2 regions of the Methylosinus sp. genome follow, and region 1 is predicted to be linked to the other one. Evidence: riboswitches for the same ligand, from Rfam matches in the RefSeq annotation. Region 1 holds a riboswitch; the other holds the start of a gene.
The links. Region 1 has a riboswitch for cobalamin ahead of VIF40_RS07765 (CbtB domain-containing protein). Riboswitches for the same ligand answer to the same signal wherever they lie in the genome.
Positions count from the first base shown of each region.

Region 2: it holds a riboswitch for cobalamin, as region 1 does, so the genes downstream of both, VIF40_RS03460 (hypothetical protein) here and VIF40_RS07765 (CbtB domain-containing protein) in region 1, are expected to answer to the same signal.

Region 1 is NZ_DATBQF010000022.1:4,789-14,648, reverse strand. It holds gene cobN (cobaltochelatase subunit CobN) at 1-425, opposite strand, end outside; gene cobW (cobalamin biosynthesis protein CobW) at 433-1,467, opposite strand; gene VIF40_RS07770 (CbtA family protein) at 1,464-2,240, opposite strand; gene VIF40_RS07765 (CbtB domain-containing protein) at 2,248-2,433, opposite strand; cobalamin riboswitch at 2,479-2,673, opposite strand; gene cobO (cob(I)yrinic acid a,c-diamide adenosyltransferase) at 2,715-3,359, shown strand; gene VIF40_RS07755 (hypothetical protein) at 3,412-3,735, opposite strand; gene VIF40_RS07750 (Nramp family divalent metal transporter) at 3,874-5,199, opposite strand; gene VIF40_RS07745 (tetratricopeptide repeat protein) at 5,725-6,606, shown strand; gene VIF40_RS07740 (hypothetical protein) at 6,858-7,040, shown strand; gene serA (phosphoglycerate dehydrogenase) at 7,282-8,868, opposite strand; gene VIF40_RS07730 (phosphoserine transaminase) at 8,982-9,860, opposite strand, start outside.
Region 2 is NZ_DATBQF010000012.1:43,292-53,151, forward strand. It holds gene VIF40_RS03410 (HAMP domain-containing sensor histidine kinase) at 1-1,122, shown strand, start outside; partial or broken gene VIF40_RS03415 (acyl-CoA thioesterase) at 1,405-1,641, opposite strand; gene VIF40_RS21380 (short-chain fatty acyl-CoA regulator family protein) at 1,756-1,965, shown strand; gene rraA (ribonuclease E activity regulator RraA) at 1,986-2,438, shown strand; gene VIF40_RS03430 (adenosylcobinamide amidohydrolase) at 2,511-3,332, opposite strand; gene VIF40_RS03435 (hypothetical protein) at 3,265-3,762, opposite strand; gene VIF40_RS03440 (DUF7676 family protein) at 3,962-4,543, opposite strand; gene VIF40_RS03445 (DUF7676 family protein) at 4,600-5,241, opposite strand; gene VIF40_RS03450 (hypothetical protein) at 5,244-5,792, opposite strand; gene VIF40_RS03455 (TonB-dependent receptor plug domain-containing protein) at 5,842-7,839, opposite strand; cobalamin riboswitch at 8,012-8,217, opposite strand; cobalamin riboswitch at 8,305-8,504, shown strand; gene VIF40_RS03460 (hypothetical protein) at 8,607-9,086, shown strand; cobalamin riboswitch at 9,079-9,279, shown strand; partial or broken gene VIF40_RS03465 (Plug domain-containing protein) at 9,402-9,860, shown strand, end outside.

The DNA of each region.
Region 1 (9,860 bases):
CGGAAGAAGGACCAGATGCGCGCAAGATCGTCGGGCGCGAGCGTGGAGGCGCGGTCCAGTCGCTCGTCGCAATGCGTATCGCCGGGGACGATCGCCAGAGCGAAGCCGCGCATGCGGGCGGCGACGGCAAGCTCGTCGACGCCATAGGACCAATACTCCTTGCCGCCGAGCAGACGCACGATGACGAGCCGCGCATGGCGCGCGACCTTGTCGATATAGAGATCGACGGAATAGGGGTGCTTCAGCCGGGCGAGCGAGGCGCAGCGCAGAGAAGGAAGCGCGGCGTTCTGCTCATGCAGCTCGGCGACGAGGCAGAGCTCGGCGTCGGAGAAGGACAGAAAGACGATTTGCGCCGGGGTCTGCCCGAGATCGACCGCCGCCTCATTGTCATCGAGGCCATGGAGATCGCGCGCGAGCAGATGCATGGCGCCCTCAGTCCGTCAGCATGGCCGTCACGCCCGCACGGTCGAGACCCTTTTCGCCGATGACCACGAGACGGCTGGCGCGCGTCTCATCGGCGCGCCAGGGGCGCTCGAACTGATGACGAAAGCGCGCGCCGACGCCCTGCACCAGCAGCCGCATCGGCTTGCCGGCGATCTCGACGAAGCCCTTTATGCGCAACACGTCATGGGCTTGCGCGACGCGGGCGAGACGTTCGACCAGCTCGGCCGGATCGCGCGCGGGCGCGATCTCGACGACGAAGCTCTCGAAATCGTCGTGGTCGTGGCCCTCTTCCGTATCGTGATGCGAGGGGCGGTTGGCGAGATCATCCTCCGCCGCGGCGCCGAGGCCGAGCAGAATGGCGGGGTCGAGCTTCCCCTCGCTCGCCCTCAGCAGCTTCGCCGCGCGCGGCGCGGAGGCGCGAATCTGCGCGGCGACTTGCGTCGCTTGCTCCTCGCTCAACAGATCGATCTTGTTGAGCACGATGAGATCGGCGCAGAGGAGCTGATCCTCGAACACTTCCTCGAGCGGATTGTCGTGATCGATCGTGAGGGTCTCGGCGCGCTCCTCGGCGATGGCGTCGAGATCGTCGGCGAAACGGCCCGCCGCCACCGCCGGCCCGTCCACCACGGCGATGACGCCGTCGACGGTCAGATGCGGGCGGATGGTCGGCCATTCGAAGGCTTTGACCAAGGGCTTGGGCAGAGCGAGGCCGCTCGTTTCGATGATGATGTGCTCGGGGCGGTTCGGAAGCGCGAGCAGCGCCTCGATCGCCGGCGCGAAATCATCGGCCACCGTGCAGCACAGACACCCGTTGGCCAGCTCGACGATATTCTCCTCGGGGCAATTCTCGACGCCGCAGGCGCGCAAAATATCGCCGTCGACGCCGACGTCGCCGAACTCGTTGATGATGAGCGCGAGGCGGCGGCCGCGCGCCGTCTCGAGGATATGACGGATCAGCGTCGTCTTGCCGGCGCCGAGAAAGCCGGTGACGATCGTCGTCGGGATTTTGGCGAGGCTGCTCATGCCGCGGCCTCCGTTTCGGCTTTCGCGGCGAAACGGCGCCAGACGAAGCCGACCGCGGCGCCGGCGAGAATCCAGGTCAGCGCATGAATGGCGAGCGAAGCGGCGGCAAAGCGCGCCGCGAGCTCGGCGGGCGCGGTGCTCTCGGGGGCCGGCGGCTGCGGCGCGCCGATGACATGCGGCGCGATCAGCAGCGCGACGCCGAGAACCTTTATCAGCGGCCGCTCGACGCGCAGCAGCGCGAACAGGCCGGCGCCGGTCGAGGCGGCCGTCGCGATCCACCAGAGCTGGCGCGCGGCGAGATCGCCGGCGGCGCTGCCCGGCAGCTCCGGCGCGAGGCCGAGGCTCGTCGCGAGGCCCGTCGAGGCGAAAGCGCAGGCGCCCCAGAGCGCGGCGCGCTTGGGCTCGATCGTCTCGCCGGCGACGAGCATCAGAGCGAGCAGCACAAAGGCGTAGCCGACCGATGTGACGCCGGTCGCCACGCTGGTGGCGGCCGTGCGCTCGAGGCCGGGCGCCGGCTCCCAGGCCTGCTCGTGCGCTCCAGCCTGCTCGTGCGCTCCAGCGTGCTCGTGCTCGGGTGTCGCGTGCTCATGTGTCGCGTGATCTCGCGTCACATGATCTTGCGTCGCGGCTCCGGCATGGGCCTGCTCGGCCGCGGTCTCATAGACCTCGGCGGCGAGGATCAGCGGAGTCGTGGTGACATTCTGCAGGGCCGCGACGGCGAGCCCAGCGAGAAGGCCGGCCAGAAGACCGACCGTGAGGAGTCGCTGGATCACCGCTGCGTCAATGGCAGGGGAAGCCGAGCGAATGGCGTGTGTCGTGGGCGGCGTTGTGGGCGACGCTCGGATAGGAGAAGCCGGCGAGATAGACGAGCCCGGCGCCGAGCGTGAAGACGACGAGGGCGGCGCGCAGCGACTCGAGGCGGCTGGCGGAGAGAATCGCGTCGGCGGAAAGGGTCTTCGTGATCATTGTCGGCTCCTCGCCGCCCCACCGGCGGCATTCGTGGTTTCGCGTGACGGCAGTCACATGACGGCAGGTCTCCTGGCTCGCGGGTCGCCGCACGCGCCGCCTTCCCGGGCTTTCGCCCAGTGGCCTCGAGGCGCGAGCTCACCGCTCACAGTTGCGGGGGCAGCTGCGGCATCGGGGACGAGCCCCTCACCGCATTCCCTGTTCGCCTCCTTGCGGAGGACCGTCGCCAACAGTCATATGACGGCGAGCAAGAGCCGTCAAATGGCGAGGAGGCGCAAATCATGTCGGAATTCGCGGAAGAGGACGCCGCCCGCCGCCATCGTGAGAAGATGGAGAAGCGCAAGGCGGTCCAGGACGCCGAGGTCGCCGGCAAGACCATTGCCGAGAAAGGCCTCTTGATGGTCCATACGGGCGCGGGCAAGGGCAAGTCCACGGCGGCCTTCGGCCTCGCGCTACGGGCGATGGGGCATGGTCTCGCGGTCGGCGTCGTGCAATTCGGCAAGGGCGCCTGGGAGAGCGGCGAGCGCCGCATCCTCGAGACGCTCGGCAAGGGGGAGGGGGGGCTCTCGGAGGGGCTGCTCTTCTGGCACACGCTCGGCGAGGGCTTCACCTGGGAGACGCAGGATCGCGCTCGCGACGAGGCGGCCGCCCGCCGCGCCTGGGACAAGGCGAAGGAGCTGATGGCGAAGGAGTCGATTCGGCTGCTCGTGCTCGACGAATTGTCGATCGCGCTGCGCTATGAGCATCTGCCGCTGGACGAGGTGATCGAGACGCTGAAGACGCGGCGCGGCAATCTGCACGTCGTCGTCACCGGTCGCAACGCCAAGCCGGAACTCGTCGCCATCGCCGATCTGGTCACAGAGATGACCTTGATCAAGCACCATTTTCAAGCCGGTGTGAAGGCGCAGATCGGCGTCGAATTTTAATATAAGGCGCGGGGGTGGCCGGCTCGCTCGCCCCCCCGGCGCCGAGCCGATCTCAGCAGACGAAGCGCCTGCGGCCGTTCCACCAGCGCCAGCAGGCGTTGGACGCCGGCGCATAGCGCGATCCCGCATAATAGGACCGGCCATAGTAACCGCCGCCCCATCCGGCGTGACGCCAGCCATGATGACCCCAGCCGTTGTAGCCCCAGCCGTGATGAACCCCGGCATGGCGGCCGTGATGGTGGTGATGGTGGTGGTGGTGATGATGATGATGATGGTGGTGATGGCGGCCATGATGATGGTGGCCGCGGGCGGAGGCCGCGCCGGGCAGCATCAGAGCGCCGATGAGGGCCGCCGCATAAACCATATGTCGAAACATGCCATTCTCTTCCCTTCTGCCGAGGCGGCCCCCAGCGCCGCCTCGGCCGGGGAAGAACGTCACGCGAAACAAGATCGTTCCGGCGCGCGCATGGTTAACGCCGCCTCGCCGGACCGCATGGTCAAGAGAAGGTGAAGATCAGCCGGCGAGCGCGTCGAGGAGCAGCTTGCCGTTCAGCGCGACAATGGCCAAGGCGATGACGGCGGCGACGGCGGTGGTGACGCGCGGCGCGGCGAGCTCGCCCATCAGTCGGCGCGAGGCGGTGAACCAGACCAGCGGCACGACCGCGAAGGGCAGCGTGAAGCTCAGCACCACCTGGCTCAGCACCAGCAGCCGGCCGGTCGCCTCTTCTCCCGAGAGCAGCGTGACGGCGACGGCCGGGACGATGGCGATGAGACGCGTCACCAGGCGCCGCAGCGTCGGCTTCATGCGCAGCTCGATGAAGCCCTCCATCACGATCTGCCCGGCGAGGGTCGCCGTCACCGTGGAGTTGAGCCCGCAGGCGATGAGCGCGATGGCGAACAGCTTGGCGGCGATCGGCGCGCCGAGCAGCGGCGCGATCAGCGTGTAGGCCTGACCGAGCTCGACGACATCGGTATGGCCCGTCGCATGGAAGGCGGCGGCGGCCAGCACCAGGATCGAGCCATTGATGACGAGCGCGAAGATCAGCGCCAGAGTGCTGTCGAAAATGGCGAAGTCGATGGCCTCGCGGCGCTCCGCCGAGGAGGCGCCGACGTCGCGCGTCTGCACGATATAAGAGTGCAGGAAGAGATTGTGCGGCATCACCGTCGCGCCGAGAATGCCGAGGCCGATATAGAGCATCTCGGGATTTTCGATGAGCGCGCGGCTGGGGACGAGGCCGGCGGCGACCGCGTGGAGATCGGGCCGCGCCAGCAGCAGCTGGCCGCCGAAGGCCAGCGCGATGATCCCGAGCATGGCGACGACGAAGAGCTCGATCTTGCGGAAGCCGAGGCGCTCGAAGGCGAGCACGAGGAAAGTGTCGAGCAGGGTGACGACGACGCCGAGAGCGAGCGGCAGGCCGAACAGCAATTGCAGGCCGATCGCCGTGCCGATGACCTCGGCGAGATCGGTCGCCAATATGCCCGCCTCCGCCAGCAGCCACAGCGCCACGGAGGCGGAGCGCGGAAAACGGCGGCGGCAGGCGCTGGCGAGATCGAGGCCGGTGGCGAGGCCGAGCCGCGCCGTCAGCGATTGCAGCACGATCGCCATGAGGCTGGACAGAACGGCGACGAAGAGCAGCGCCGTGCCGAATTTGGAGCCGCCGGCGAGCGCTGTCGCCCAATTGCCGGGGTCCATATAGCCGGTCGCGACCAGATAGCCGGGGCCGAGGAAGATGAACAGGCGGCGAAAGCCGACGGTCTCGCGCGGGACGCGCACCGAGCCGCGCATGTCGCCGCGCGCCGAAACGAGCGTGGCCGAAATCTCGGGCGAGCCGGCGCGCATTCCAAAGACTTTCTGTTCCGTCCGCCTCGGTTCGAGGCATGCGTCTCGAAGGATATAGGCCCCTCGCGCCACGAGCGCCAGCAGGCCGGGGCGCAGCAGGGGGAGGAGCAGCATAAGGAGGAGCACGCCGAGGAGCGCCTCGGGCGCCTGCGCCGGCGCGGTCCCGTCCGGCGATGCGATGGACTGGGTCGTTTCTATGTCGCAATGCGTAGCCGGATGCGTCGCAGGGGCGCCGAGCATGCGGCGAAACGCTAAAATTTGTGACCTTGTTGCAACAGTCGTCGAGATAGTTTTCCGCGAGCCGCGCAAAGGGCGAGATGCCCCTTTTCAGCCATAAACGCTGCGCTAATCTCGCCCCGTCACAAGGTCATCGAAGACAAGGGAGAGGCTTTCCGCGCCGGCTCGTCGCGGGAGAACGCTCTTCTCGTTTCCGAACGCCTGTCGCCGATTTTCGGCGGTGACGCATGGCGGTGTTTTGCGCGGCGTTCTCGGAACGCCGGCGGCGTTGAGAAAGTCAGATCCTCGATGATCGTGTTTCTCCAGGCGATTGCGTCGACGGTAGAGCCGCGCGGGCGTCGTTCGACGCTGCTTCTCGCGCTGGGCTGCGCGACAGTCGGATCTCTCTTGGCGGGCCACGCCGTCGCCTTCGACGCGTCGGAGCCGCGCTCCCTCGCCGCCGCCACCCAGCCGCTGACCATCTTCAAGGACCCTCAGGCCGCTCTGCGCGCCGGGCTCGAGAGCTACCATGCCGGAAACGCCAAGAAGTCGGTGGAGGCGCTGCGCTACGCCGCGGACGGCGGCGAATCGCTCGCGCAATGGAAGCTCGGCCGCATGTATGCCGATGGCGACGGCGTCGCCCGCGACGACGCCAAGGCCTATTCCTATTTCGCCAAGCTCGTCGATCATTTCGGCGAGGACGAGCCGAGCCCGCGCGAGCGGCTGATGGCGGCGGGCGCCTTCGTCGCCGTCGGCGTCTATTATCTCGAGGGGATCACCGCCGCGAAGATCATGCCGGACGCCGGCCGCGCTTTCGATCTCTTCCGCTACGCCGCCACCTATTTCGGCAACGCCGACGCTCAATATAATCTCGCGCGCATGTATCTCGACGGCAATGGCGTCTCCAAGGACGCGCGCCAGGCCGCCAATTGGCTCGATCTCGCCGCGCGCAAGGGCCATGCGCCGTCGCAGGCGCTGCTCGGCCATCTGATGTTCAACGGCGAGGCCGGCGGCCCGCCGCAGCGCGCGCGCGGCCTCATGTATCTCACGCTGGCGCGCGAGGCCGCCGGCGATCGGCCGACCGATCAATGGATCGTCGAGCTGCATTCCCGGGCTCTGGCGCGGGCGAGCGAGGCGGACCGCAAGGCGGCCGTGGCCATGCTCGAATATTATCTGACCCGCCGGGACTGATCCCCTCCATCTCGATTTGACGCGATTCGCCGAGACAGGCGAGGCGATCCGGAAGCCGTCGGGCTCCCGGCGTCGCCTTTTCGCGTCGCGCTTTCGCTTCTCTTTTTGGACCCTGACTAATTTTGTCGCGCGCGCACATGCCGCATTGTATCCCGAAAAAAGTTGGTGTAGGCTGACGCCGATGCGACGCTTTGTCGCGCATCTAGTGCAAAAAAAGCAAAATAAAGCACCAACATTCGGAGGATCGTCACATGTCAACAATCGGACACAGCAGCGCTGAGATCGGCAAGACTGTTCTGTGGATGGTCGCTATCGTCGCTTTCGTCATCATCGCGCTGACGAAGGTTCCGGACTGGATTTCCCCCGCCGGCACCAATGGCACGGGCAACGGCAGCGACCCGGGCGTCGGCCGCACCGTCAAGATGATTCAGTAAAGCTCGACGATCTCCCGCCTTTCGCCTGCAGCTTCGCCCATCCTTCTCGTGGAGCTCGCGGCTTGGCGTCGATCGCCGACTTTCAAAAAAAGTCACACTCGATCCGCCTCCTCCGCCTCGTTGTCGCGACAATGAGGCGGAGTGAGGGGGACGAGCAGGCGCAGGAGCATCGGCTTCCTCGCGCGAGGCATAGAGCGCCGCCTCGAAATAACAGCGCCGCTTCTCTCCCTTTCCCGCATCCTCAAAATTGCAGCGTCGCCGCGAAGCGCACGCCGGCGAGCGCGGCGATTTCTCGTATCGTCTCGCGCGGCGCCGGCTCGTCGATCGCGACCAGGGCCACGGCGGAGCCGCCCGGCCGGTCCCGTCCCAGCGCGCAAGTCGCGATGTTCACGCCCGCCGCGCCCAGCAGCCCGGCGAAACGTCCGATGAAGCCCGGTCTGTCGGCGTTGGACACGAAAATCATCCGCTCGGAGAATTCCGTCTCCACGCGGACGCCCTCCACGGCGACGATGCGCGGCCTGCCGTCGTGAAACAGCGAGCCGGCGAGCCTTCGCTCTCCCTCGCGCGTCTTCACCGATACGGCGATCAGCGAATCATAATCGCTCGTTCCGGAGCTGGTGGCTTCGTCGATCGCTATGCCGCGCTCTTTGGCGATCGCCAGCGCCGAGACGAGATTGACCTCGGCGAGCGCCGGCCGCAGCACGCCCGCGACAGCCGCCGCCGTCATCGCCGGCGCATTGCGCTGCGTCGCCGCGCCTTCATAGGCGACGGTGATGCGCTCGATCGGCGATTCGGTCGATTGGCCGAGGAAGGAGCCGAGCTTCTCGGCGAGATCGACGAAGGGCGCGAGCCTCGGCGCCTCCTCGGCGCCGATGGACGGGAAGTTCACCGCATTCACGATCGCGCCGCGCGTCAAAAAATCCGACATTTGCTCGGCGATCTGCACGGCGACTTTCTCCTGCGCCTCGACGGTGGAAGCGCCGAGATGCGGCGTGCAGACGACAGTCTGGCGGGAAAAGAGCGGATTCTCGCGCGCGGGCTCGGTCTCGAACACGTCGAGCGCCGCGCCCGCGACATGGCCCTCGTCCAGCGCCGCGACGAGAGCGGCCTCGTCGACGAGCCCGCCGCGCGCGCAATTGACGATGCGCACGCCGCGCTTGGTCTTTTGCAGCGATTGCGCGTTCAGCAGGTGGCGCGTCTTGGCGGTGAGCGGCGTGTGCAGCGTGATGAAATCGGCGCGCTGGAGCAGCGTGTCGAGATCGACCGGCTCGACGCCCAGCCGCCGCGCGCGCTCTGGCGTGAGAAAAGGGTCATAGGCGATGACGCGCATGGCGAAACCGAGCGCGCGCGTGGCGACATTGGCGCCGACATTGCCGCAGCCGATCACGCCCAGCGTCTTGCCGGCGAGCTCGACGCCCATGAAGCGGCTCTTCTCCCATTTGCCGGCGCGGGTGGAGGCGTCGGCGGCGGGAATCTGGCGGGCGAGCGCCAGCATCAGCGCCATCGTATGCTCGGCGGTGGTGATGGAATTGCCGAAGGGCGTGTTCATCACGATCACGCCGCGCGCCGTCGCCGCGGCGGTATCGACATTGTCGACGCCGACTCCGGCGCGGCCGATGACCGTCAGCCGCTCCGCTCGCGCGAGGAGCGCTTTGTCGACCTGCGTCGTCGAGCGAAGGGCGAGCCCGTCATAGGCGCCGATGGCGGCGGCCAGCGCGGTTGCGTCCTTGCCCAGCTCCGGCCGGCTGTCGGCTTCTATCCCGCGCGAGTGGAAGAGCTCCAGCGCTGCGGGCGAGAGCGCGTCGGAAACGAGCACGCGTATGGGCATGAGGGGCCTCCCTCGGGCCGAGCCCGAGACTTCGCCACGAGAACACGCCCCCTCGGCGCCGCGCTCACGCGGCGCCCGTCCCCTTCGTTAGATCGTGACGAGCGGTCCTCGTCTCAAGCCGCTTTGGCCGATTGCGCCACCGCCTCGGCATAGGCCCAGTCGATCCATCGGGTCAGCGCGGCGACGTCGCTCGCCTCCACTGTCGCGCCGCACCAGATGCGCAGGCCGGGCGGGGCGTCGCGATAGGCGCCGAAGTCGAAGCCCGCGCCTTCCTTCTCGACGAGGCCCACGATGCGCGCGGCGAGCGCCGATTGCTCCGCCCGCGACTTGGCCGCAATGGCGGGGTCGGCGAAGACGAGGCAGACGCCGGTGTTGGAGCGCGTCGCCGGATCCTGCGCGAGATGCGTGAACCAGGACGTCTTCTCGACCCAATCGGCGACCACCGCGGCGTTGGCGTTCGCCCGCGCGAAGAGCGCGTCCAGCCCGCCGATCGATTTCGCCCATTTCAGCGTGTCGAGATAATCCTCGACGCAGAGCATGGAGGGCGTGTTGATGGTGTCGCCCTCGAAAATGCTCTCCACGAGCTTGCCGCTCTTGGTGAGGCGGAAAATCTTCGGCAGCGGCCAGGCGGGCGTGTAGCTCTCGAGCCGCTCCACGGCGCGCGGAGAGAGGATGAGCATGCCATGCGCCGCCTCGCCGCCCATCACCTTCTGCCAGGAGTAGGTGACGACATCGAGCTTGGCGAAGTCGAGCGGCTGCGCGAAGGCGGCCGAGGTCGCGTCGCAGATCGTCAGCCCCTTGCGATCGGCGGGGATGAAATCGGCGTTCGGCACGCGCACGCCGGCGGTGGTGCCGTTCCAGGCGAAGACGAAGTCATTGTCGAAGTCGATCTTCGAGAGGTCGGGCAATTCGCCGAAGGGGGCGACGAAGCTGCGGGCCGCGCCCGGCTTCAGCTGCTCGATGATGTCGGTGACCCAATCCGAGCTGAAGCT
Region 2 (9,860 bases), on a different contig from region 1:
ACGAAGTCGCCGGTCGCCGGCTCCTCTCCTGCGCTCGTCGCGGAGCTCGTGATCTTGCGCCGGATCCGCACCACGCACATGCATTTCTCGATCGACGGCGACGGATTCGAGGTCGGCAAAGGCCATCTCTCGCTGATGGAGACGCCATTTGGACGCGTCACCGTCGCGACCTACGGTCATTTGTTCGAGTGGTGGGATCTTCTGCGCACGCTGCAGATCGAGTTCCAAAGCTATCTTCGATATTTCGTTCTCGAGGTTCTCGCCGCCGTCGGCGTCGGATGGCTCGCCTTCAAACGCGGGCTCGAGCCGCTGAAGCGAGTGGCGCAACAAACCGAACGAATCGATTTGAACTCACTCCATCAGCGCTTGCCTCTCGAGGGCGTTCCGGCGGAAATCTCATCGCTCGTCGACTCCATGAACGGCGCGCTCTCGCGTCTCGACGAAGGCGCGGAACGTCAGCGACGCTTCCTGGCCAACGCCGCCCATGAGCTGCGCACGCCCGTCGCCATCCTTCTCGAGCGGCTCGACGCCCCGCAGCAGCAAGGCCTGATGACCGATCTGCGCCGCGACGCCTCACGCATCCGCAATATCGTCGAGCAGCTGCTGGCCGGCGCACGTCTCGAAAAGCGCGGCGCCGATCTCGAAGAGATGATCGACATCGTCGAGCTCGGCCGCTCGATGGTCGACCTCCATGTGCGGCTCGCGCTCAAAATGCGCCGGCATCTCGAATTTTCGGAAGAGGGCGCGAGCATCATCATGGTCCGCGCCGAGCGGCTCGCACTGGAGAGCGTGGTGGCCAATCTCATCGGCAATGCTCTGCGCGCAGAGCCAGTCGGCGGTTCCGTGATCGTGGGCGTCGGCCCCGGGCCCGAGATCTGCATCGTCGATCATGGACCAGGAATCCCTCCCGACGACCGCGCGCTTATTTTCGAGCCCTTCTGGCGCAAGGAAAGCGCCAGTCCCGGCGCTGGTCTGGGATTGGCGATCGCCAAGGAGCTGATGGACAAGCTGGGAGGACGCATCTGGGTCGAAGACACCCCCGGCGGGGGCGCAACCCTGCGCATATCGCTCCCGCTCGCGGGGGCCGCACCCGGCGAAATGGCCGATCCTCACGCTCGATGACCGTGCCACAGCGAGCGAATTGATAAGTCCTGTTGGAAAATCCGGATGCAGGCCGTAGTGGCTGGTCTGCTCGGGAAACACCAGCTCGACCATGCGGAGCTCGTCTTGGTCGGGCCGCGCCTCCTGCGGCCGGAGCGGCGGCAGAACGCCGCCGCTTCTTTCCAGCCCGCCGAGAGCGACCATGTGAAAGACGCTGCTCCCGCAACGTCTCCGCTCACCGGATCGCGGCGCTTCGGCGATGAGATCGACCTCGCCGTCGAGCGAGCGACGACCGACGCGGACGATGCGGCCCGTCAGCTCGACGAGATCGCCGAGACGGACGGGAGCCACGAAGTCGACCCGCTCGCAGGAGGCGGTGACGAAGTCGACCCGCCCGTGACGAGACGCCGTGATGAAGGCGACCTTGTCCATATGTGCGAGACCGACGCCGCCGAACAATGTCCCATGGTGGTTCGTGTCCTGCGGGAAGACGATGTCGACCAAGGTCGTGATCGGCGGCGCTGCTCGCTCGCTCATCATCCACCACCCTGCCGCGCGGCGGCGAGGTCACGCAGACGTTGCGCGGCGGCGACCATATTGACGAGCGCTGGCTCGACCTCCTCCCATTTGCGGGTCTTCAAGCCGCAATCGGGATTGACACTCGGCTGCGACATCCGTCACGCTTCGCGACTCGTCTATTCCAAAGGCCTCGATCTCTCCGACCCGGAGGCGGCGACGCCGATCGGCGTCGGCTGCAAGGTGTGCGAGCGCCCGAGCTGCCCGCAACGGGCCTTTCCCAACATCGGCCAGCGCCTCGCCATCGACGAGAATGAGCGGCGCTTCGCGCCTTATCCCGTCAAGTGATTCGCGGAACAAGGGACATCATGAACGACTTCACTCTCTTCGACAGCACTTGCGACCTCTACGATCGATTTCTCGACGAGGCGCGCACGCTCGCTCCATTGCTTCGGGATTTCGGCGGCAAGAGGCCCTTTCACGGAACGGTCGTGACCGCGAAGTGCTTCGAGGACAATTCCCGCATCAAGGAGCTGCTCGCGACTGACGGGCGCGGCAAAGTCCTCGTCGTCGACGTCGGCGGCAGCGCTCGCTGCGCGGTTCTCGGCGACATGATCGCCAAGGACGCCGTCCGAAATGGGTGGGAAGGCGTCGTTATTCACGGCTATGTTCGGGACTGCGCCGCATTGGCGGAGCTCGATATCGGGGTGAAGGCGCTCGGCATCACGCCTCGGAAATCCGTGCGGCGCGGCGAAGGAGTCGCGCATCTGCGCATCTCTTTCGCCGGCGTCTATCTCGACGAAGGCGACAGGATGGTGTGATCGCCTTGAGCTGTGAGCAGGCCGCGAGTCTCCGAGGCGAAGCGCCAGCGAATCTGATCAGCCCATGAAGTCTCACAGAGATACGCCGGATCGTATGTCGACGATATCGGCGCTCCAAGTCCGGACGCCTTCGAACGTCGCGTCATAGACCGCGCGGCCGGTCGCCTCTCCTATGTCGGTGTGAAGGCCTGCACAACGTTCGACGTCCTCGCCCCTCGGCGCGGCGACAATGATGCAATCGGTTCCCGTGCCGGTCACGGTAGCTTCGGGCGGCCGATTCTGCGCCTCCAATATGGCGACAGTCCGCGCCTGCGTCGCAATCGAAATCGCTTCGACGAAGGCGCCGTTCGACAATGAGCGAGAAAGGTGGACGAACGTGTTGATCGTGCCCCATTCGCGGGGCGGTTCCATGCGGCGAGCGCCAACTCTCTCGCCGTTCGAGAGACCGACGGTGGTTACACAAGTCGCGGTGACGCCACCGACTTCGGCGCGAGCCATATGCCTGCGACGAATGTCGCGCGACGTCATGAAGGCGACGGCGCTTTCATCGAGCCCGAAAGACGACAGTCTGGCGCGAAGAAAAGCGATCGGATCGAGACCAATTGGTAGTTCTCTATCGCGGACCTCTAGCCATACGATCTCGCGCGTTTCCGCGAATCCGGGCCGATTGATCGACCAGCCGAGCGTCTCGTGGGTTTCAGGCAAGCGGAGGACGAGAAGACGCGAGCCAGATTCGAACTGAAAGGGAAGCTGCGTCATGCGCCCGCAAATCCAATCGATGGGTGACAAGGGGCCATGAAAAGCCCCTTGTCGCTGAAAGCATCTCTCAGATGTGACGCGAAGCCAACTCGACTCTGAGCTTGCGAGTGAGGCCCAGAACAGAGGTCGTCGCATGGAGGGCCCAGAGCACTCCAAAGGCGCTGACGTTGATCAGGAAAATTCGCGCGATAGTCTCGGGCGCGAGCGCGACGCCCCGATAGCCGATCGCGACATCGATGAGGATGATCGATCCTTCATAGGCGACGAAGGCCGCAAGGAAAGCAACGGAGGCGCCGACGACGCCGGCGAGGCGTCTCATGACGAAGCCGGCGGTCTCGCAAGACAGGAGAGCGACGAGTCCGAGCGCCGCGCCCCAGGCGAGCGTCTCGCTGTCTGTCGGGTAACGCAAGAATGCGAAACCCATCGCCTGATTGGCGAGCCATATGGCGCCGGTCGTCGCGAGCGCGTCGCGGCGGCCGAGCGTCATCGCGGAAATCGCCGCCAGGGCGGCGAACGGAACGGCGCAGGCGAAGCCGAAGGTGAAGAGCACACTGCCGACGACCAAGGCGAGAATCCAAATAGCACGGCGCGCTTTCGGCGAAACAATCGAATATCCAGTCATGACAAGTCTCCTCTGATGTGACGTGGACGACGGAAGGAGCGTATCTTTCCGTCTTCTGTTCTGCTCGCCAACGCAATTTCGTACGGGCGAGTATTTTAAAGGCCGGCGGCTCCGCGTCGCCAGCGAAAAATTCGTTCGATCGCTAGCGCCCGCGGGTCGCCGACCGATCGACGGGATCGGCGTCTCGCAAGCCGAGCCAGCGCGCGCGCAGCGCATCCCACAGAGCGAGGCGCGACCAATCGGGCTCCTTCAGAAATCTGCCCGTTTCATGGTCGAGGAAGGGGTTTGGCAAGAGCACGGTAAGCTGTTGCTCGCCCGCGCCGTTGAAGAGCTGGAGACTCCAGGACATGGGCACGCAAGTTCCGGCGAAGCGGCGATGCAGCTCCGCTCGCGCCGTACGCCTATGGCGCGCGAGCTCGGGCGACGTCGGACGGCTACGCGGTCCCTTCGTTTCGCCGATGCAGACGTGGAAATGCGTGCGTCCGAAGGCGACTGTCAGATAGCCGTCGAGCAGGCCGATCCGCGTCGGCGCACAATCGGGATAGATTTCGAATGCGGCGCCCTGAATGATCGGGCCGAACACGATCTCTTCCCAATGACGCTCGAACAGGTCGCGGAACAGCGCCTCGAGGCTCGCCGCGTCGGCAGGCAACGCAAAGACATCGACCGGCGTCCCATCCGAGTCCGTTCTCCGCTCGGGCGTCGCCCACACTGATTCGCTCATCGCCTGTGTCCTTTTCCCTAGCAGTCGCACGAAGCGATTGATCCGCGCCTAGAACTCTATGCGCGCAATGGCGCGCGTCCGGCCGCCTCCAGATCCGTCGGAACCGACTCGCCGAGATAGCGTCGGCGGTATTCATAATAGAGTCGTAGATTCTCCCAGTTCGGCGGACCGACCGTATGGGACGTCTCGCCGAGCAGGACATGCGGAAAGAAGATGGTCGTCATCTGCTCGCCATAGCCGTTCCACATGCGGATGCCGGAGCTGCGCTCCTTGATCGAGCCATCGCCTCGCCAATCATAGAAAGCGACCTTGGATACGCGACGCAGAAGATGCGATTCCGGCAAGCCGCTTGCTTTGTAATTCGCGATGCACAGATGAAAATGCCATGCGCCGGCGTCCACGGTCAGATAGCCGTTCGAGATCGTCACCTTCGGCGCGCGATCGAAGGTGAGCTCGAAGACGGCGCCGAGGACCCAGGGCCCGACAGTGAGTCGCCGCCAATGATCGTCGAAGAGCTCGCGCGTGAGCCGGATGAGCGTTTCCTCCGAGGCGTCAAAGTAGCTGTAGCGAGTCTGTGAACCGTCTGGATTGTCGATCAGCTCGTGACGAGGAGGCGGAACCACCATTTCGCTTTCTCCGGTGAATGATGGAACGCCGCGCCGCGGCGCCCCGGTCTCGACGATGAATGTTTGGTCCATCGTCAGGCGCGCGGCTGCGCCATTCGCACAGGACTGAGAACCGACCGGCCGACGAAAGCGGCGACTTCCGCGATCACGAGCAATCCGACGAATGTCGCAAAATCGACCGCGGAGAGAAAGGCGAGATTCTCGATCGTAAATCCCTCTATCCCGCCGAGGATCGACGCTGCGACGATCATGAGGCCGCGGAAGACGAGCTGGCTGGCGAGAAAGCCCGCGACCATCGACCCTGCGGTCCCGAACCGCGCCAGACCGCCGCAGACGCTCTGCACGGCGACGGTGGTCGCGACCATGGACGCGAGCAGGATCGCCGACCACATCATCGATTCGAAGCCGATCGGAAAATTCAGAATCGCGAAGCCGACCAGCTGATTGGCGAGCCATGCGCACGCCGCCGCCAGCGCGGCGGCGCGGCGTGGCAAAGTGATCGCCGCGAGCGCTGCGAAAGCCGCGAAGGGCGTTGCGCAGACGAGAGCGCCACTGAGCAGCGCCGCGCTCGCGACCAGCAACGCGATCCATAAGGCCGGCGCTTGAATTTTGTAGAGCATCATTCTTCTCCTCTTTGGTTGATCGATAGGACGAAATCGGATCGAGGTCCCGTCACCATGTCAGCTTCACGCCGCCATAGACCGCCCGCGCGGTCGTTCCGTAATTATTGGTTTCCTCATAGCGCGCGTCGCCGATATTCTCGATGCGGGCGAAGACCGAGAAAAGATCGTCGACCTTGTAACTGCCGAACAGATCAACTCTCGCATAGGAAGCGAGCGCGACGCGCTTGGAATAGACCCAGTCGGTGGCGGGAACTGCGCCGGTCACAACCACTCGCGCTTCGAGCTCGAGCTTCGGGATGCCAGTGTAGATGACCGAGACCGATCCCTTATCGCGTGGGCGCAGCGTGAGCGTCTGATCTTTGGCGCGATCGATCGCGGCGAGATGCGTGTAGGACCCGCGCACGCGCCATTCGTCCGGGACGATCACGGCCTCGCCCGAAAATTCGACGCCTTTCATCTCGGCGCGTCCGACATTGTAATAGCAGCCGCCGAAAGCGGCGATCTGCACCGCCGTGCAGCCCGACGACGCCCCATAGCCGATGAGATTTTGATAGCGGCTGTCGAACAGGCTGACCGACAGCAGCGCCCGCCCCGAGAGCAGCTTCTGATCGACGCCGACGTCGAATCCCGTGCTCCGCTCCGGCAGCAGCTTCGGATCGCCATATTGGCTGAATCGCTGGAAGAGCGACGCCACGCGTGCGCCCGTTCCCGCCGTCGCTCGGAATTTCGTGCCGGTCTCCTCGAGGCGATAGGCGGCGGTCGTGCGCCATGTCGCGAAGGTGCTGTTGTTGTCGACCGCGTCGATGCGGCCGCTATAGGTGAAGTCGAATCGGTCCAGCACCGTGAACTGATGCTGCGCGAACCCCGAATGCGTGGTCTGCGCCGCGTCGGTCGGCGTGAACGTTCCGACAGGCGCCGGGTCCTGCGAAGTGTGCAGCGACTCGGTCTCGTTGCGCGCGCCGAAGCTGACGAGCCCATACTCGCCGAGCTTCAAATCGCCCTGATATTCGAGGCCGCGTCGGCTGCCGCGATAGCCGAGCCGGCAGTCGAAAGAGTTCCAGGACAGATCGTAGCAGGATTCCGTCACCCACACGTCTCTGTTGGTGACATTACCGAACAGCGTCAGCCGGTTATGCAGCCGATGGTCGAACAGATCGAGATCGGCGCGCAGATAGCCTTGAGCGAATGACGCGTGCTGATGATTGTTCGGACTGTAGACGTTCGTCGGGTTATACGCGCTCGGATTGTCGAAGCGGATCGACGAGTCATGCCCGTTGAACGCGCCTTCGACAGAGAAGTCGTTGGAAAAACGATAGCCGAGGCGCGCGCTCGCGCCGCCGCGATTGGTGGGATCGCCAGACGGCAAAGGCGGCAGAGGGGTCACGCGATCCGCCATCGTCAGCGGCCTCGCGATGCGATAGCCATAGCGGGGAAAGCCGTCCGTATGCAGCGCGTCGATCGCGAAGGCGTAGGACAAATCGCCTTCGCTGCCAGAAACGCTGGCGCGCGTATGGGCCGTTCCATAGGTTCCGCCTTCCGCGAGCACGGAGCCCCGCGGCTTTCCCGCGCCTTTGCGCGTGATGAGGTTGATGACGCCGCCCATGGCGTCCGAGCCGTAGAGCGCCGATTGCGGGCCGCGCAGAACCTCGATCCGCTCGAGGTCGAGAATCGCGAAGCCGCCGAGATCGGCCTCGCCGCCGCCGCTCGACGGATCGCCGATGCGCACGCCGTCGATCAGCAGCAGAGTCTGGCTCGGCGTGGAGCCGCGCAAGACCACGTTGTACTGCGCGCCCGGTCCGCCGAAGCCGTAGATATCGAGTCCCGGAACGCCGCGCAGCACGTCGATCAATCCGAGAGAGCCGCGCTTCTCGATTTCAGCCGGCGTCACGACCGACACGGAGGCGGCGGTGCGCGAGGCCGGCTCCTCGACGCGATCCGGCGTGATGACCGTGCCGACATCGATTTCCGGCAGAGCTTCCTGTCCCTTCACAGAAGACGCGAGAGCAGAAAGAATGAAAGCGGAGAGAATGGTGGAAGCGCGCAGCATGTGCGCGAACGAGCCGTCGATGACGACTCGCGAGGATTGCATGTGCATGAGTTAAAGACCAGCAGCGAACGTGGACCGTCACTGCGAATGGTCTCCGCCCGCGCGAGCGCGCTCGAGGCGCGCACGACGACGGGTTTCGGCCGCCTCGGGGCACCCCGCCCGACGCCTTCGCGCGTGACCACGACTGATGGCAGGTCTCCTGGCTCGCGGGTCGTCGCCTCGGACGGCCTTCCCAGGGTCGAGAGGACCCCAGTGGCTTCGTTCGTCCTCGGCTCGCCGCTTACAGTTGCGGGGGCAGCCGCGGCATTGCGCGTTCGAAAACGCGCGCACCGCATTCACTTTTCATCCCCGAAGGGAACCATCGCCGATGATGTAAGCGCCGATTGCGGAATCGGTCAAGTCCGCGATGTCGCGCGCGACGCAATATTGTCTGACCCGCTAATGACAGTAGCATCGAATGCGCCCCAACATATAGATGTTCTCGGTCTCTGGAGTCGCTTCCAGAGCTAAGAGGGAATCCGGTGAGCCGAGAGGCGAACCCGGAGCTGCCCCCGCAACTGTGAGCGGCGAGCGCGATCAAAGACGCCACCGGCGCGAATGCGCTGGGAAGGCTGATCGCGCAGCGACCCGCGAGCCAGGAGACCTGCCGCGAACATTTTCGTCCACGGGCGGGGCGCCCGAAGGCCGCTGGCGGTCCTGCGCATTGAATTTGCGCGGACGATGCTCGCTGCTTCCTGTGTCCCGTCCAAACGCGAGCGGGGCATCGCATGACGCAGGCGGCGTTCGATTTCGACAAGCATGGTCATCTCGTAGCAATTTCTCCGATGCGCAGAAGCACGACCCTTCGCGCCTTGCATTCCGCGCCGCCGCAACCTCTGGCCAAGCCGCCGGCTCCCGGCGATCTTCGCCTCGATCGCAGGCTGGACGCGCTGCTGACGTCGTTCGGCAAGGCGACGCTCGACGACCGCTATCTGCTTCCGGGCGAAAGCTCCCAGGACATGTTCGTGCGCGTCGCCTGCGCCCGCCTTTTGCTGCGATCGCGGCGCGTCGCGACGAGCCTCGGAAATCGCCGAAGGCAAAACCGGCTTGACAAATGTAATGTTATAACATCACATTTAGCCGTCACCGAAAGGATAAGCCGACATGACCTCCTCCTGCGCCGTTCTCACCACACCCAAATCACGCCCGGCGAACGCGGCGCCCACAACAGAGAGAAGCTTGACATACCCGACGAGCTACGTGCTTAATCACAACGATGGTTCCCGATAAGGGATCAAAATGGGAATGCGGTGAGTAGGCTTTGCCTGCAATCCCGCAGCTGCCCCCGCAACTGTAAGCGGCGAGCCGAAGACCAATCAGCCACTGGGGCTCGTTCCCTGGGAAGGCGGTCGAAGGCAGTGACCCGCGAGCCAGGAGACCTGCCATCATTCGTGGTCACGCGCGAAAGCGTCGGGCGGGGTGCCCCGAGGCGGTCGAAACCCGTGTCGACGCATGCCGAGCGTCGAATCGTGGGTAGAGACCTTTCGCAGTGACGGTCCACGTTCGCTGCGAGCCTATTTCTCATGTCGTCCAAAATTTGCCGTCTCGATCGAGGCGGCGCGTCCGTCGCCGTGTTGACGCTCGCCGCTCTTTCATCGCTCGGCGCCTTCGCGCAGGAAGCGCTGCCTGAAATCGAAGTGGCCGCCGAAGGCGATGGCCGTGGCGCGGCTTCGACGGCTGCGCAAACAACTCGCGAGAAACCATTTTCCAAGGCCGTCCCCGACAATATTCCCGCGGTCGTCCATACGGTGACCGCCGCTAAAATCGCGGAGACGGTCAACGCCACGACGGCGATCGAGATGCTGCGCTATGCGCCGAGCCTCGACATGTCGGCAAAATTCCCAGGCGACCGCTATCAGAGCCTGACCGGCCGCACCATCGGGCCTTTCGAACCGCAAAGGCAGCTCGTCTATAAGGACGGGATGCTCATCTCGGCGCTGTTCGGCACCAGCGAGCATACGCCCAAATATTCGATGATCGTG